Regions from separate parts of the Pectobacterium quasiaquaticum genome, predicted to be linked through region 1. Evidence: predicted binding sites of a transcription regulator. Region 1 holds the regulator's gene; the other holds the start of a gene.

Evidence for each region. The regulator PhoB, encoded in region 1, activates phosphate uptake and scavenging genes when phosphate is short. The targets are predictions, from matches to a motif close to CTGTCATAAAACTGNCNNAT.
Region 2: a site for PhoB is predicted at 3,774-3,793, ahead of pstS (phosphate ABC transporter substrate-binding protein PstS). Genes of this name have one in related genera too.

The regions. Positions count from the first base shown of each region.
Region 1 is NZ_CP065177.1:3,280,975-3,287,961, forward strand. It holds gene IG609_RS15035 (cobalamin-independent methionine synthase II family protein) at 232-1,338, opposite strand; gene IG609_RS15040 (PstS family phosphate ABC transporter substrate-binding protein) at 1,581-2,519, opposite strand; gene phoR (phosphate regulon sensor histidine kinase PhoR) at 2,535-3,857, opposite strand; gene phoB (phosphate response regulator transcription factor PhoB) at 3,885-4,574, opposite strand; gene sbcD (exonuclease subunit SbcD) at 4,869-6,107, shown strand; gene IG609_RS15060 (AAA family ATPase) at 6,104-6,987, shown strand, end outside.
Region 2 is NZ_CP065177.1:4,437,829-4,444,815, forward strand. It holds gene IG609_RS20275 (arylamine N-acetyltransferase family protein) at 303-1,169, shown strand; partial or broken gene IG609_RS20690 (transposase) at 1,531-1,760, shown strand; gene IG609_RS20280 (SDR family oxidoreductase) at 1,923-2,765, opposite strand; gene IG609_RS20285 (winged helix-turn-helix transcriptional regulator) at 2,853-3,257, shown strand; partial or broken gene IG609_RS20535 (DUF2314 domain-containing protein) at 3,281-3,505, shown strand; gene pstS (phosphate ABC transporter substrate-binding protein PstS) at 3,916-4,956, shown strand; gene pstC (phosphate ABC transporter permease PstC) at 5,119-6,078, shown strand; gene pstA (phosphate ABC transporter permease PstA) at 6,078-6,965, shown strand.

The DNA of each region.
Region 1 (6,987 bases):
ATAAGAATATAAATTGGTTTATCCTTATTTGCATAACACATGATTTGCGCATTTATCGATATTTCAATGCAATAAAACTGACAAAAACCGTCATAAAATGCGTTGTTCGATCATAAAAAACCTATTTCACAGAACGTCGCGGGTAGGGAGCAGAAGAATGAGCACAAAAAAGCCGGATCAAATGATCCGGCTTTTGTTTATCCATTACAGTGATACGGTGATCTCTAGTTGTCACCACACGCGATTGGCGATATCCACGACAAGCTTCAGCTTATTCCACTGCTGCTCTTCCGTCAGGCTATTGCCCTCTTCCGTTGAAGCAAAGCCACACTGCGGGCTCAGGCAAATCTGGCTGAGATCGACATATTTTGCCGCTTCCGCGATGCGCGCCTGCACGACTTCTGCCTCTTCCAGCTCACCGTTCTTCGTCGTGATCAGCCCCAGCACCACCTGCTGATGGCCTGGCTTCACAAAACGCAGCGGCTCAAATCCACCGGCTCTCTCGGTATCATATTCCAGGAAGAACGCATCAACATTCACTTCGCCAAACAGAATTTCTGCCACAGGCTCATACCCGCCTTCAGAAATCCAGGTTGAGCGGAAATTACCGCGACAGACATGTAAACCGATAACCAGATCCGCAGGCTTATCAGCCAGCGCTTTATTCAGCACATCAGCATAGGTCCGCGCCAGCTGTGCCGGATCTTCGCCACGTTCACGGATCTGGCGTTTTTGATCGTCAGAGCACAGGTAGGCCCATACGGTGTCATCCAGTTGCAGGAAGCGACAGCCTGCGTCATAAAATGCGTGAATCGCATCGCGCCAGGTTTGTGCCAAATCGTCGAAATAGTCCGCCAGATCCGGATAAACCGTCGCATCAATCGCTTTGCGGCCGCCGCGGAAATGCATCACGCTAGGGCTTGGAATCGTCATTTTAGCGACAGCATCGCCAGAAATGCTGTTCAGATAACGGAAATGATCGAGCATCGGATGCTGGGGATTGAAACTCACTTTATCCACGACGCGAATCGCATGGGATTTGGTCTGAATACCGTTGAATTGAATACCGTGATCGGCTTCGTAGCGCTCCACACCGTTCAAATCGGCAAAGAAGTCGAAATGCCACCAGGCACGACGTAGTTCACCATCCGTCACAACCTGCAGGCCCGCTTCACGCTGCTTTTCTACTACTCGCAGAATCTCACGATCTTCAATGCTACGCAGCGCAGCATCATCAATCTCGCCCGCCTGATGCTGAAGACGTGCTTCCTTAATCGCTGCTGGACGCAAGAAACTGCCGACGGTATCGGCACGGAAAGGGGATAAGGTATTCGCCATATGTCGCTCCTGACATGTTGCCAGCACCGCTCTTCGGGAAAGAAGTGTACTGACAGATAGTTTCAATATGAAATATTTGCCCAGAGGGATAGTTACATTTAATCTTATTTAGCCATCTGGACGTCTAAATTTAAAACTATCCTGTCACGTGGCGAATCACAGGGCAATAGAAGAATTTTCACGTCACATGAAGAAAGTTCACATGACGTGAAAACATCACAAATTCGTAGTGGAAAGGGGAATTATTGCGGCAGGCCAATCTGCTGACGCGCCTGACGACGCGTGTCTTCCGGCAGCGGTAAATAACCATCCTGATTCACCAGCGACTGCCCCGTTTCGGACAGCACACGATCTAAAAATGCCGCCGTCAGCGCTTCCAGCGGTTGGCTGGGCGCTTTGTTTACATAGATATAGAGATAGCGGGTGTAGGGATACAAACCGCTGCGGATATTTTCAGTCGAGGGGTAGATGTAGTCGGTGCCCTGTGCGGCTAACGGCAGCATTCTCACACCGCTGGTACGAAACCCCACGCTGGCATAGCCGATGGCATCGGTTGACGCTGCAACCGCTTGTACGACAGACGCCGAACCCGGCAACTCATTAACTTGAGGAAGGAAATCGCCACGGCATAGCGACTTTTGCTTAAAGAACCCATAGGTTCCCGACGCAGAGTTTCGCCCATAGCGCAGTAGCGTGCGCTTTTCCCAACTGCCGTGCAGGCCGACATCACCCCACTGTTTTATCGGCTGGTGGTTACCGCAGCGCTGCGTAATTGAAAAGATGGCGTCCAACTGCGACAAGTTCAGCCCAGACAGCGGGTTATCCTGATTGACCAACACGACCAGCGCATCCAGTGCCACCGGCACCGCCAGCGGCGGGTAACCATAATGCTGGACGAACGCCTCAATTTCGCTGGCCTTCATCGCCCTGCTCATCGGCCCAAGCTGCGCGGCACCGGATGCCAGAGACGTCGGCGCAGAGGACGAACCGGCGGCCTGAATCTGTAAATTCACGTTCGGGTAATGCTGGCTGAAATCCGTCGCCCAAAAGGCCATCAGGTTAGCCAGCGTATCCGACCCCGCACTGGAGAGATTACCCGCCAGCATCTGACGAGGCTGTGCGGAACACAACGCGCTGAGCAGCAGTAAAAAAGCGCCCGCAATACGAGTGGCGGATGTCATAGATAGCGTTTTCCGTCAGGCTGAAGGTTTCACCGTATTTTCAGCCAGAGAGGCAGGGACAATCAACCGATTCGGCAACGTAAAGACAAAACGTGAGCCCAGACCATCCTCACTCATGATCTCCAGACGCGAATCATGATGGCTAAGCGCATGCTTCACAATCGCCAGCCCCAGCCCGCTGCCGCCCGTTTGTCGTGAGCGCGCCTTATCCACCCGATAAAAGCGTTCCGTCAGGCGCGGCAAGTGCTCGGCCGCAATGCCAGGCCCGTTATCGCTGACCTGAAATTGCGCGCCCTGTGGGATCTTCTGCCAACAAACTTCGATACGCGTTCCCGCTGGCGTATGGTTGACCGCGTTATACACCAGATTGGATACCGCACTGCGCAGCTGTTCTTCATTACCAAACACGCGGAGGCTTTCGTTCACACGAAAGACGATCTCATGACGCCCCTGACTCAGCGTCTGCGCTTCACGCTGCAATACGCGCAGCATCAACGGAATATCGACCTTTTCATTCAGATCGATGGCCGTTGCCGCCTCAATACGGGACAGGGTCAGCAACTGTTTGACCAGCCCGTCCATGCGTCGGGTCTGCTCCTGCATGGTATTCAACGCTTTTCCGCGTAGCGCCGCATCCAGCGTTTCTTCCTGCATCATTTCCAGATAGCCCTGCAACACCGTCAGCGGCGTACGCAGTTCATGGCTCACGTTGGCAAAAAAGTTACGTCTGGCTCCTTCAAGCTGGTGCATTTGCGTAATATCACGCGCCACCATCAATAGCTGGCCTTCGGAATAGGGCATCACGCGGAATTCAACATGGTGGGAATTATTCAACTGCAGCGTGAGAGGACGGCTAAAATCCTGTCCTTTCATGTAATTCGTGAATTCGGGATAGCGCAATAAGTTGAGGATATTCTGACCGTTATCTTCCGGCCAACGAAAACTCAGCAGGTGCTGCGCCAGATGATTACACCAGAAGATCGTTCCTTCTTCGGTGGTGATCACCACGGCATCAGGTAAGGATTCGGCACCGCTGCGAAACCGTTTGATAAGGAGCGCCAGCTCACGGCGTCGGCGTCGATTACGCAACTGCATCTGATAGAGACCGTAAAACAGCGGTTCCCAGCTCCAGCGGCCGGGCGGCGGCGTCATGCTGCGGTCAACCCACAGCCAATAAGAGAGTTTTAGCTGGTTATAAAAATTCCAGCACAGTAAGCCTAATACGGCGACCAGCAGAAACCAGGGCAGATAGCCAAAAATCAGCCCCAGCAGTAAAGCGGGCAAACAAAAAAAAGCTAGCTCCAATGCCAGCCTTTTCCAGGATAAACGTTCTAGCACGTTAATGTGTCTCCGGTTACGATCACCTCAGTAACGCGTTGAAAAACGGTAGCCCGTTCCCCGAACGGTTTGCACCATTTTGTCATGTCCGCTGGTTTCCAGCGCTTTACGCAGGCGACGAATATGAACGTCGACAGTACGATCCTCAACATAAACGTTAGTGCCCCAAACGTGATTCAGCAACTGTTCCCGGCTATAAACACGTTCAGGATGCGTCATAAAGAAATGCAGCAGTTTAAATTCCGTCGGCCCCATGTCCAACGCGTGCTCCTCGGTCGTCACGCGATGTGAGGAAGGATCGAGGTTCAGGCCACGCATTTCAATCACTTCTTCCACCGCCATCGGTGAAATTCGGCGCATGACGGCTTTGATACGCGCCACCAATTCTTTGGGTGAAAACGGTTTGGTAATGTAATCATCCGCCCCCACTTCAAGCCCGCGCACGCGGTCTTCTTCTTCGCCACGCGCGGTCAACATCATCACCGGAATATCACGCGTCAGCGCCTCGCGCTTCATATGCTTGATGAATTGCAGGCCCGACCCGCCTGGCAGCATCCAGTCCAATAACACCAGTTCCGGGAATGGCTCCGACAGTTGCGTCACCGCGCTGTCATAGTCTTCAGCTTCAACGGGTTGATAACCATTTTGTTCCAGTACAAAGCAGACCATTTCACGAATTGGTGCTTCATCTTCCACGACTAATATGCGTTTTGCCATTGTTAATCCTGTCGTTAATCATCGTCGCTGTTAGCAAGCGGAGGCATTATGCGTCAGTTTTATGACAGATTTATGAAAAGCACACGGGCCTCTCTGCACGATTGTTACAACGCGTACATCCGATTTTTCGAGCCGCTTTCCAAAAGCCTGATTCCACCGCGACAGCCGCCATCCCTGCTATATATAATCATGGCATTACGATGACAAAGCACCATGGCGACGACACACCCTTTCACATAATAAATAATGACAACGTCATCCACCGCCACGCGGCATGAATATCGAGAGAGCACGATGCGCATTATCCATACTGCCGATTGGCATTTAGGGCAATATTTTTATACCAAAAGCCGCGCTGCTGAGCATCAGGCTTTTCTAAACTGGCTTATCGTTCAGGTGGAACAACACCAGGTCGATGCCATTATCGTTGCTGGCGATATTTTTGATAACGGCTCTCCTCCCAGCTATGCGCGGGAAATGTATTATAGCTTCGTGGTCGCGCTACAGCGCACAGGCTGCCAGCTCATTGTTCTCGGCGGTAACCACGATTCTGTCGCGATGCTAAATGAATCTCGCGAACTGCTGGCCTGCCTGAACACGCAAGTGATTGCCTGCGCCAGCGACGATCCGGCCCAACAGGTGCTCCTGCTAGAAAACCGTCAAAGACAGCCCAGAGCCCTGCTCTGCGCGATTCCTTTTTTACGTCCGCGTGATGTGTTGACCAGCAAAGCCGGGCAATCCGGGGATGAAAAACAGCTGGCACTACAGGAAGCGATTACCGCGCACTACCAGCAATGTTATCAACTGGCTTGCCAAAAGCGCGACGAGCTTGGCCTGCCGCTGCCGATTATCGCAACCGGACATCTGACGACGATTGGCGCAACCCCCTCAGAATCCGTACGCGATATCTATATTGGTACGCTCGATGCCTTCCCTGCTCAGGCTTTTCCGCCTGCGGATTATATCGCGCTCGGCCATATTCACCGCCCGCAGCGCGTGACCCAAAGCGAGCATATTCGCTACAGCGGTTCGCCCATCCCGTTGAGTTTTGATGAGCTAAACAGCGAGAAATCGGTCTGTCTGGTGAGCTTTGCACCTGACGCGTTACCGCAAACGCCTCCGCAGATAGACATCCTGTCAATTCCCATGACTCAGCCGATGCAATTGATTAAAGGTAGCCTGAGCGATATTGAACAACAGCTGGCCACCTTCAAGAATTATCAGGGCGATAAACCCGTGTGGTTGGATATTGAAATCAACACGCAGGATTATCTGAGCGACATGCAAAAACGCATTCAGGCGATGACCGAGAACCTGCCCGTAGAAGTGCTGCTGCTGCGCCGCACGCGTGAACAACGCCTGCAGGCGATTACCCGACAGGACAAGGAAACGCTGAACGAACTGAGCGTACATGACGTTTTTGAGCGTCGTCTGGTAACGGAGACAGACATGGAAGACAGCCGCCAACAGCGTGTTCGCACGCTGTTTAATCAGGTTATTGACGAACTGGAAAATAGCGAGACGGCCAAATGAAAATTCTCAGTCTGCGCTTAAAAAACCTCAACGCGTTGAAAGGCGAATGGAAGATCGATTTCACGCAAGAGCCCTTTTCCAGTAACGGCTTATTTGCCATTACCGGCCCGACCGGCGCGGGGAAAACCACGCTGCTGGATGCGATCTGTCTGGCGCTGTACCACGAAACGCCACGGCTTGGGCTGCTTTCCGCCAGCCAGAATGACCTGATGACGCGTAACACCGCTGAGTGCCTTGCCGAAGTCGAGTTTGAAGTTAAAGGCGTCGGATATCGCGCCTTCTGGAGCCAGCGTCGGGCAAGAAACGCCCCAGACGGCAATTTGCAGTCTCCAAAGGCCGAACTTGCGCTCATTGAAGACGGCAAGATTCTGTGTGAAAAGCTCAATGATAAGAAAGAGATGATCACACAGCTCACCGGGCTGGATTTTGGCCGCTTCACGCGATCCATGATGCTGTCTCAGGGGCAGTTTGCCGCCTTCCTCAACGCCAAAGCAGATGACCGAGCGGAACTGCTGGAAGAGCTGACCGGCACGGACATTTACGGCCTGATTTCCGAACGCGTCTATGACAAGCACAAGCAGGCAAACGTCGCACTGAGCACGTTACAGGCGCGCGCATCAGGCATTCAGCTTTTAATCGACGACCAGCGCCAGCAGGTGGAAGAACAGCTTGCCGAGCTGCTCCAGCACGAGCAACGGGGCAACGTCGAACGTGAGCAAGCGCTGACTACGCTGCGCTGGTTTGAGCAACTGACGCAGCAGCACACACAACGAACCAACACGCAGGCGCAACATGCAAGCGCCGAATCCGCCATTCAGCAGGCTAAACCGCAGCTCGACAGGTTAACTCACAGCGAACCCGCAGAAAAACTGAGGCCACT
Region 2 (6,987 bases), 1.2 Mb from region 1:
TTTCACTTGACATCCATCAGATGTAAAAGGACTAGAGATTTGAATCGTAAACATAGCGATGGTTTAGCAGAACCAGACGCAGATGAATTGATTGCGGCCGATCGAACGAGGAATAACACAACGTCTAATATCTGGAACAAGTCTATAGGGTTGCATTGCGCAAGCCCTGTGCTTACAAAGACGGTTGGCTCGCCGCTGGGACTTACGCCTTATTCAAGCCCGAATGTATGACTCACAGCTTATGCACTGAACAAACTCGACTGCCAAACACTATTTCACCCACCCAGGAAAATGAAATTAACATGAATGACTTAGTAACAGCCTACCTAGACCGCCTTGGTCTTGATGCCGAACCGCCGTCCCTACAAGCACTTACCCGATTGCATCAAGCTCACGTTGAGCGGATACCGTACGAAACTTTCTGGATCCACCTCGCACAGGGCTGGGGAATTGACCCTATAGAAAGTTTCAAGAGAGCAGCAACAACGCGGCGAGGCGGTTACTGTTTTCAGCTCAATGGTGGCTTACATAAACTACTCACACACCTTGGTTATAACGTAAGCATAAACCCCGCCAACGTCCATGGGACTGAAGGTGCTGAGCTGAAAAAGCTGGAAAATCACGTTGTAATCATCGCCGAGGGGATACCATGCGAAAGTAATCCCAATGGTCGCTGGTGGGTGGATGTTGGCCTTGGCGATGCGCTGCATAAACAGATGCCTCTTATGAATGCTACGCGTCACCAGGGTTTGATGCAGTTCGGAATGGAGGAAGTAGGCGAGGATGGCGTTGGCGACTGGCATCTCACGGCAGACCCATCGTGCTGGATTGCAGGTGTAAGTATGGCTGACCAGCCGGCTAACATGGATGATTTCTTAGACCGACATCATTTTAATGTGCACTCTCCGGAATCTGGATATGCAAAAGTTGTCACTGCACAACTTCTAAAGCCGAACGGTAAAACGATAATGCGAGGTTGCGTTTTAACACAAACTGACGGGAGTATCGTGACGACTCATACCTCGGAGTCTCTACCGGAATGGCTGGAGGTACTGAGCGAGGAATTTGCCCTAACTTTCGAAAATGTTCCCGACGAATCACTTAAGGAATTGTGGGTGAAGGTTCGGCGGATCCATGAGGAATGGCTTCAGTCCCGTGATAACCAGTAAATCAGCAGACTGTACGTTCATAACTAGATTGTTCGACGAGCGAGCCTTTTTATTGGTTCATGGCGGTTAAGCGTGAACCAATAGAAAACGGCGGTAAAAGTGGCTAGTTTTGTATTCGTCAAAACACCAACCAGCCACTCAACCGCCGTCTACTGTGAATGCTAATATTTCTTCCCTCTTTTGGGAAAGTTTCACTGTTGATTCTTTCACTCATCCTGCTCCGGATGCTCTGCTTATTACGCTCCGGCCTGACCCCAGTTTTGCACTATCCTGTCGTCTATGTGGCTGCAGATACTGTGCTGTCCATGACGAGCGGTGGTATGCCTCGGATAAAGGCATTGCGCAGCGTCGCTGGAATGAGTGGTACAGGCAGGCACAGGAAAGTGGCATCAGGCGTTGCAGCAGTTCGCTGATAAGCTGGAGGGTTACGTTAGCGGCATAATCGCGAGTGCCACGCATCGTCTGAATACCAGCGTACTTGATGGAATGAACAACAGGATCAACGTGATAAAACGGATGGCATACAGATACTGGGATAACGACTACTTTTTTATGAAGATAAAAGCAGCGTTCCCCAGTAAAGTGCGATGAACCAAATTTATGACCCCTGTTCAATTTTCAATAATTAGAAAATCTTAATAATCATCGAACTCAACAGGCTTTGACTCTCCCAATCTGACCTGATTTTCATCCACTGCGTCGCAAGACTGGGGGCAGTTTCTTCATGTGTTAGTGATGAAAGGCGATAACTTTTTACACGCCAATATCAACTAACCACTGTTCGACTGTGCGCGGATTAATACTCAATAGTTGCTGCGCACTTATTTTTACATTGATTGCAGAATCTTTGGTTAGCGCTTTTGCTTCGTAACCTGCAACAACGTCAGCCGCTACCGCCGCACCAAACAATACTGCCAAGCGCTCTCCAAATTCTTTCGGAGTCAAACTCGTATAACTGACTTCTCGCCCCAAATGATTAGTGAATGATTTCGCAAGTTCATCACCAGTAACAGCCGGTAACTGACCAATCTCAACGACGCCTGTGATCGCATCGCTCATCAAAAGTGCCGCTGCGACATCAGCAACATCCAGATGCGAACACCAGGAAACTGGGTAATCTGCTCGTAGTGGATAAGGGAGAACGCCTTCAGTTTTCACTGCCTCAATCACTATCGGCAACAGCAAATTTTCGAGATATAAACGTGGCGCAATTATCGCGCTAGAGACGCCTGTTGCTTCAACTCCACGGATCAATTCGGCTAACGCACTTTTATCCTCTGAATAACCCAATGCCCATCCGCTAGTAGAAATTACCACCCGTTTGGGGCGGGCAAGCCCAACTGCCTCTGCGATATTTTGTGCATATTGCAGGCGCAGGCTTTCAGGCCCTAATGGCAAATGGATAAAAACGCCTTTCGCACCCAAGTACGCCGCAACTAAGGATTGAACGGACGTGAGATCCACCGCTATGGCTGAACCCGATTCAAGATTTTGTGGATGCCTTATCGCAGCCGTTACATTTTTCCCTTCAGTCACCAACTTTCTAAACAGGGGGGATCCTTGTGCGCCAGTTGCGCCGTGAACTACGTATGTCATAAACACCTCTATGGTTAAATAAACAGACTATTAATAGTGCTGTGTTAAGATAGGTTACGTCAAATGCACTATTAGAGATGTTTTGCCATGAATGAAAATAAAGTTCCCTGCTGTGGAGTCGCTCGGTTTTTAGTCCTTCTTGATGGACCATGGGCGACCTTAATTGTGCGGCAATTGCTCCTTGGCCCCCAGCGTTTCACGCAACTACGAGATGCCCTGCCAGGCATAAGTGCGCATACCCTGACTCATCGGCTGAAAAGATTTGAGGCGCACGGATTGGTCACTCGCACTGCCTATGCAGAAACACCGCCGCGCGTTGTTTACGAACTCACTCCGCTGGGAGAAGGTTTACGCGATGTGTTGGAGTCAATGAAAACCTGGGGCGACGCAGTGCCGAATGAAATAATTGTGGGGAATGTAAAATATAACGAGGCAAGCTTGGCCGACATTAGCATTAGCGTTCCTTTACCGGCGTTGAAGTCTCCTTCTTGAACAATCGTCTATAAACCGACGGTGAGGGAGAAGAGCGCGAGCACATGTGATTTATACCCGAAAAAATACATGACACCGTAGTGACGGGAACCTTAATCAATCATCCATTCTACGTTGAGGATATGCAGGAGGGTGGTGTGTATTCCGTTGATATATCGCGAGTCACCGACTGGGCGATTTATTATCAGGGTGATAGCTATAAGCCTGATACGATTTACAAATTACTTAGCCATAGCCAGACTCACTAACCGATCTACCCGTCATACTTCAAGCTGCATGTGCGTTGGCTTCTCTTACTCACCCCAGTCACTTACTTGTGTATGCTCCTGGGGATTAATGAGCTTCATAAATGAAGCTCACCCTTCGGGCCAGCGCTAGCGCTGTTCAAATCGGTTAGAACCGATTTGTCATGCGGTTGCCGCCTTCCTGCCACTCGAATTATTTAGGGTATATACTCCACCAGTCAGAACGCCTGTTCTGGCTGGTGATGGCTGAATTTTCCTGCACTCTGCGCTATTGTCATAAAACTGTCATATTGCGTACATTTTACTGTCACCAAATTGTCCTATTTTTCCTCCTGCGAACTACATTCTGATTTGATAACTCTGATAGATAACGACGTTACGTCGACACGTTTGAGTATCCCACAGGAGGGATTATGAAACTGATGCGTACCACTCTTGCCAGTGTTGTTGCGGCAACCTTTTCTCTGACGGCATTTTCTGCTTTAGCTGCTGCTAACCTCACCGGTGCCGGTGCGACATTCCCTGCGCCTGTTTATGCCAAATGGGCTGACTCCTATCAAAAAGAAACGGGTAATAAAGTTAACTATCAAGGCATCGGTTCTTCTGGCGGTGTAAAACAGATTATCGCTAAAACGGTCGACTTTGGTGCTTCTGACGCGCCTCTGGCTGACGACAAATTAACACAGGATGGTTTATTCCAGTTCCCAACCATTATCGGTGGTGTGGTGTTGGCAGTGAACGTTCCTGGTATCAAATCTGGCGAATTGACGCTGGATGGTAAAACGCTGGGTGACATTTACCTAGGTAACATCAAAAAATGGAACGACCCAGCAATCACTAAACTGAACCCGAATGCCAAACTGCCGGATCAGGACATTGCTGTGGTTCGTCGTGCTGACGGTTCTGGTACGTCTTTCGTATTCACTAGCTACCTGGCAAAAGTGAACCCAGAGTGGAAAGAGAAGATTGGTGCAGGTTCTACCGTGAACTGGCCGATCGGCCTGGGCGGTAAAGGTAATGATGGTATCGCGGCCTTCGTACAGCGTCTGCCTGGTTCTATCGGTTACGTAGAATACGCGTATGCGAAGCAGAACAACCTGACTTACACCAAACTGATTTCTGCCGATGGCAAATCGGTTAGCCCGACTGGCGCAAGCTTCAGCAACGCAGCCAAAGAGATCGACTGGAGCAAGTCTTTCGCTCAAGACCTGACTAACCAGAAAGGCGCTGACGCATGGCCGATCACCTCAACCACGTTCATCCTGGTTCACACCAAACAGGAAAAACCTGAGCAGGGCGCTGAAGTGTTGAAATTCTTCGACTGGGCGTTCAAGAAAGGCGGTGAGCAAGCCGAAGCGCTGGATTACGCCACGCTGCCAAAAGAAGTGGTTGAGCAAATCCGTGCAGCCTGGAAAACTCAGGTAAAAGACAGCAGCGGCAAAGCACTGTACTAATTAGTGTATCGACACGTCGTGTTGATAACCAGAGCATGATGAGGTTGTCAGGTTCTGGGAAATACGTAGTGGAATAACAAGTCGTATCGGGGCGGAGAGGTGATAGCAACCTCTCTGCCTTCAACAGTTTATCAAATGTAGTTAAAACGAGAAGAGAGACGTATGGCGGAGTACAAGCCAACTATCAAAGCCCCGGGAAAGTATGGCGATATCCTCTTCAGCACGCTGGTAAAACTGGCGGCGCTGGTCACGCTACTGCTATTGGGTGGCATCATTGTTTCCCTGATGGTGGCGTCCTGGCCCAGCATCGAGAAGTTCGGTTTTGCCTTCTTGTGGACGAAAGAGTGGGACGCGCCCGCAGAACAGTTTGGTGCACTGGTTCCGATTTACGGTACTGTCGTGACCTCACTGATTGCATTGATTATTGCAATCCCGATTAGCTTTGGGATTGCGCTATTTCTAACCGAATTGGCACCAACCTGGTTGAAGCGTCCGCTTGGCGTGGCGATTGAATTGCTGGCGGCCATTCCGAGTATCGTTTACGGCATGTGGGGGCTGTTTATTTTTGCTCCCCTGTTTGCCAAATACTTCCAACAACCGATAGGCAACGTCCTGTCCGGTATTCCTATTGTTGGCTCGCTGTTCTCCGGCCCAGCATTCGGGATTGGTATTCTGGCGGCTGGCGTCATTCTGGCCATCATGATTATCCCGTACATTGCGGCGGTGATGCGTGATGTGTTTGAGCAAACGCCGGTGATGATGAAAGAGTCTGCCTACGGTATTGGCTGTACAACGTGGGAAGTCATCTGGCGCATTGTGCTGCCTTATACCAAAAACGGCGTGATCGGCGGGGTGATGTTGGGACTGGGGCGTGCCCTGGGGGAAACCATGGCGGTGACCTTTATCATCGGTAACACCTACCAGCTCGACAGCGCGTCGTTGTATATGCCAGGCAATAGTATTACCTCTGCGCTGGCGAACGAATTCGCCGAAGCCGAATCCGGACTGCACACGGCGGCGCTGATGGAGTTAGGGCTGATTCTGTTTGTGATTACCTTTATTGTTCTGGCATGTTCAAAGCTGATGGTTATGCGTCTGGCTAAAAATGAGGGGACGCGCTAATGGCTATATTAGGCATAGAGCAAGACGCTGCACTGGAGCGTTCGCGGCGTAAAATGCAGGCCTGGCGCCGCCAGAAAAACCGCATTGCGCTGTTTTTATCCATGTCCACGATGGTGTTTGGCCTGTTCTGGCTGGTCTGGATCCTGTTTTCGACCGTGACCCGAGGCGTGGATGGCATGTCTCTGGCGCTGTTTACCGAAATGACGCCGCCGCCGAATACAGCGGGTGGCGGGTTGGCGAATGCTATCGTCGGGAGTGGATTGCTGATCCTGTGGGCGACGCTGCTGGGGACGCCGCTGGGGATTATGGCGGGTATCTATCTGGCGGAATACGGTCGTAAATCCTGGATCGCCGAAGTGATTCGTTTCATCAACGACATTTTGCTGTCAGCACCGTCGATTGTGGTGGGGCTGTTTGTCTACACGCTGGTGGTGGCAAAAATGCAGCACTTCTCCGGCTGGGCAGGCGTAATTGCGCTGGCGTTGTTGCAGGTGCCGATTGTGATTCGTACCACCGAGAACATGCTTAAACTGGTACCGGATAGCCTGCGCGAAGCGGCTTATGCACTGGGTACGCCGAAATGGAAAATGATTTCTGCGATTACGCTGAAGGCATCGGTATCGGGCATTATCACTGGGGTATTGCTGGCCATCGCACGTATCGCTGGGGAAACCGCACCGTTGCTGTTTACGTCTCTGTCGAATCAGTTCTGGAGCACGGATATGATGCATCCGATTGCTAACCTGCCGGTCACCATATTTAAGTTTGCCATGAGCCCGTTTGTGGAGTGGCAACAGCTGGCCTGGGCAGGGGTACTGCTGATTACGATGTGCGTGCTGCTGCTGAATATTCTGGCGCGCGTTATTTTCTCTGCCAAGAAGCACTAATTCGCTAAGAAAGCGTCGTTTT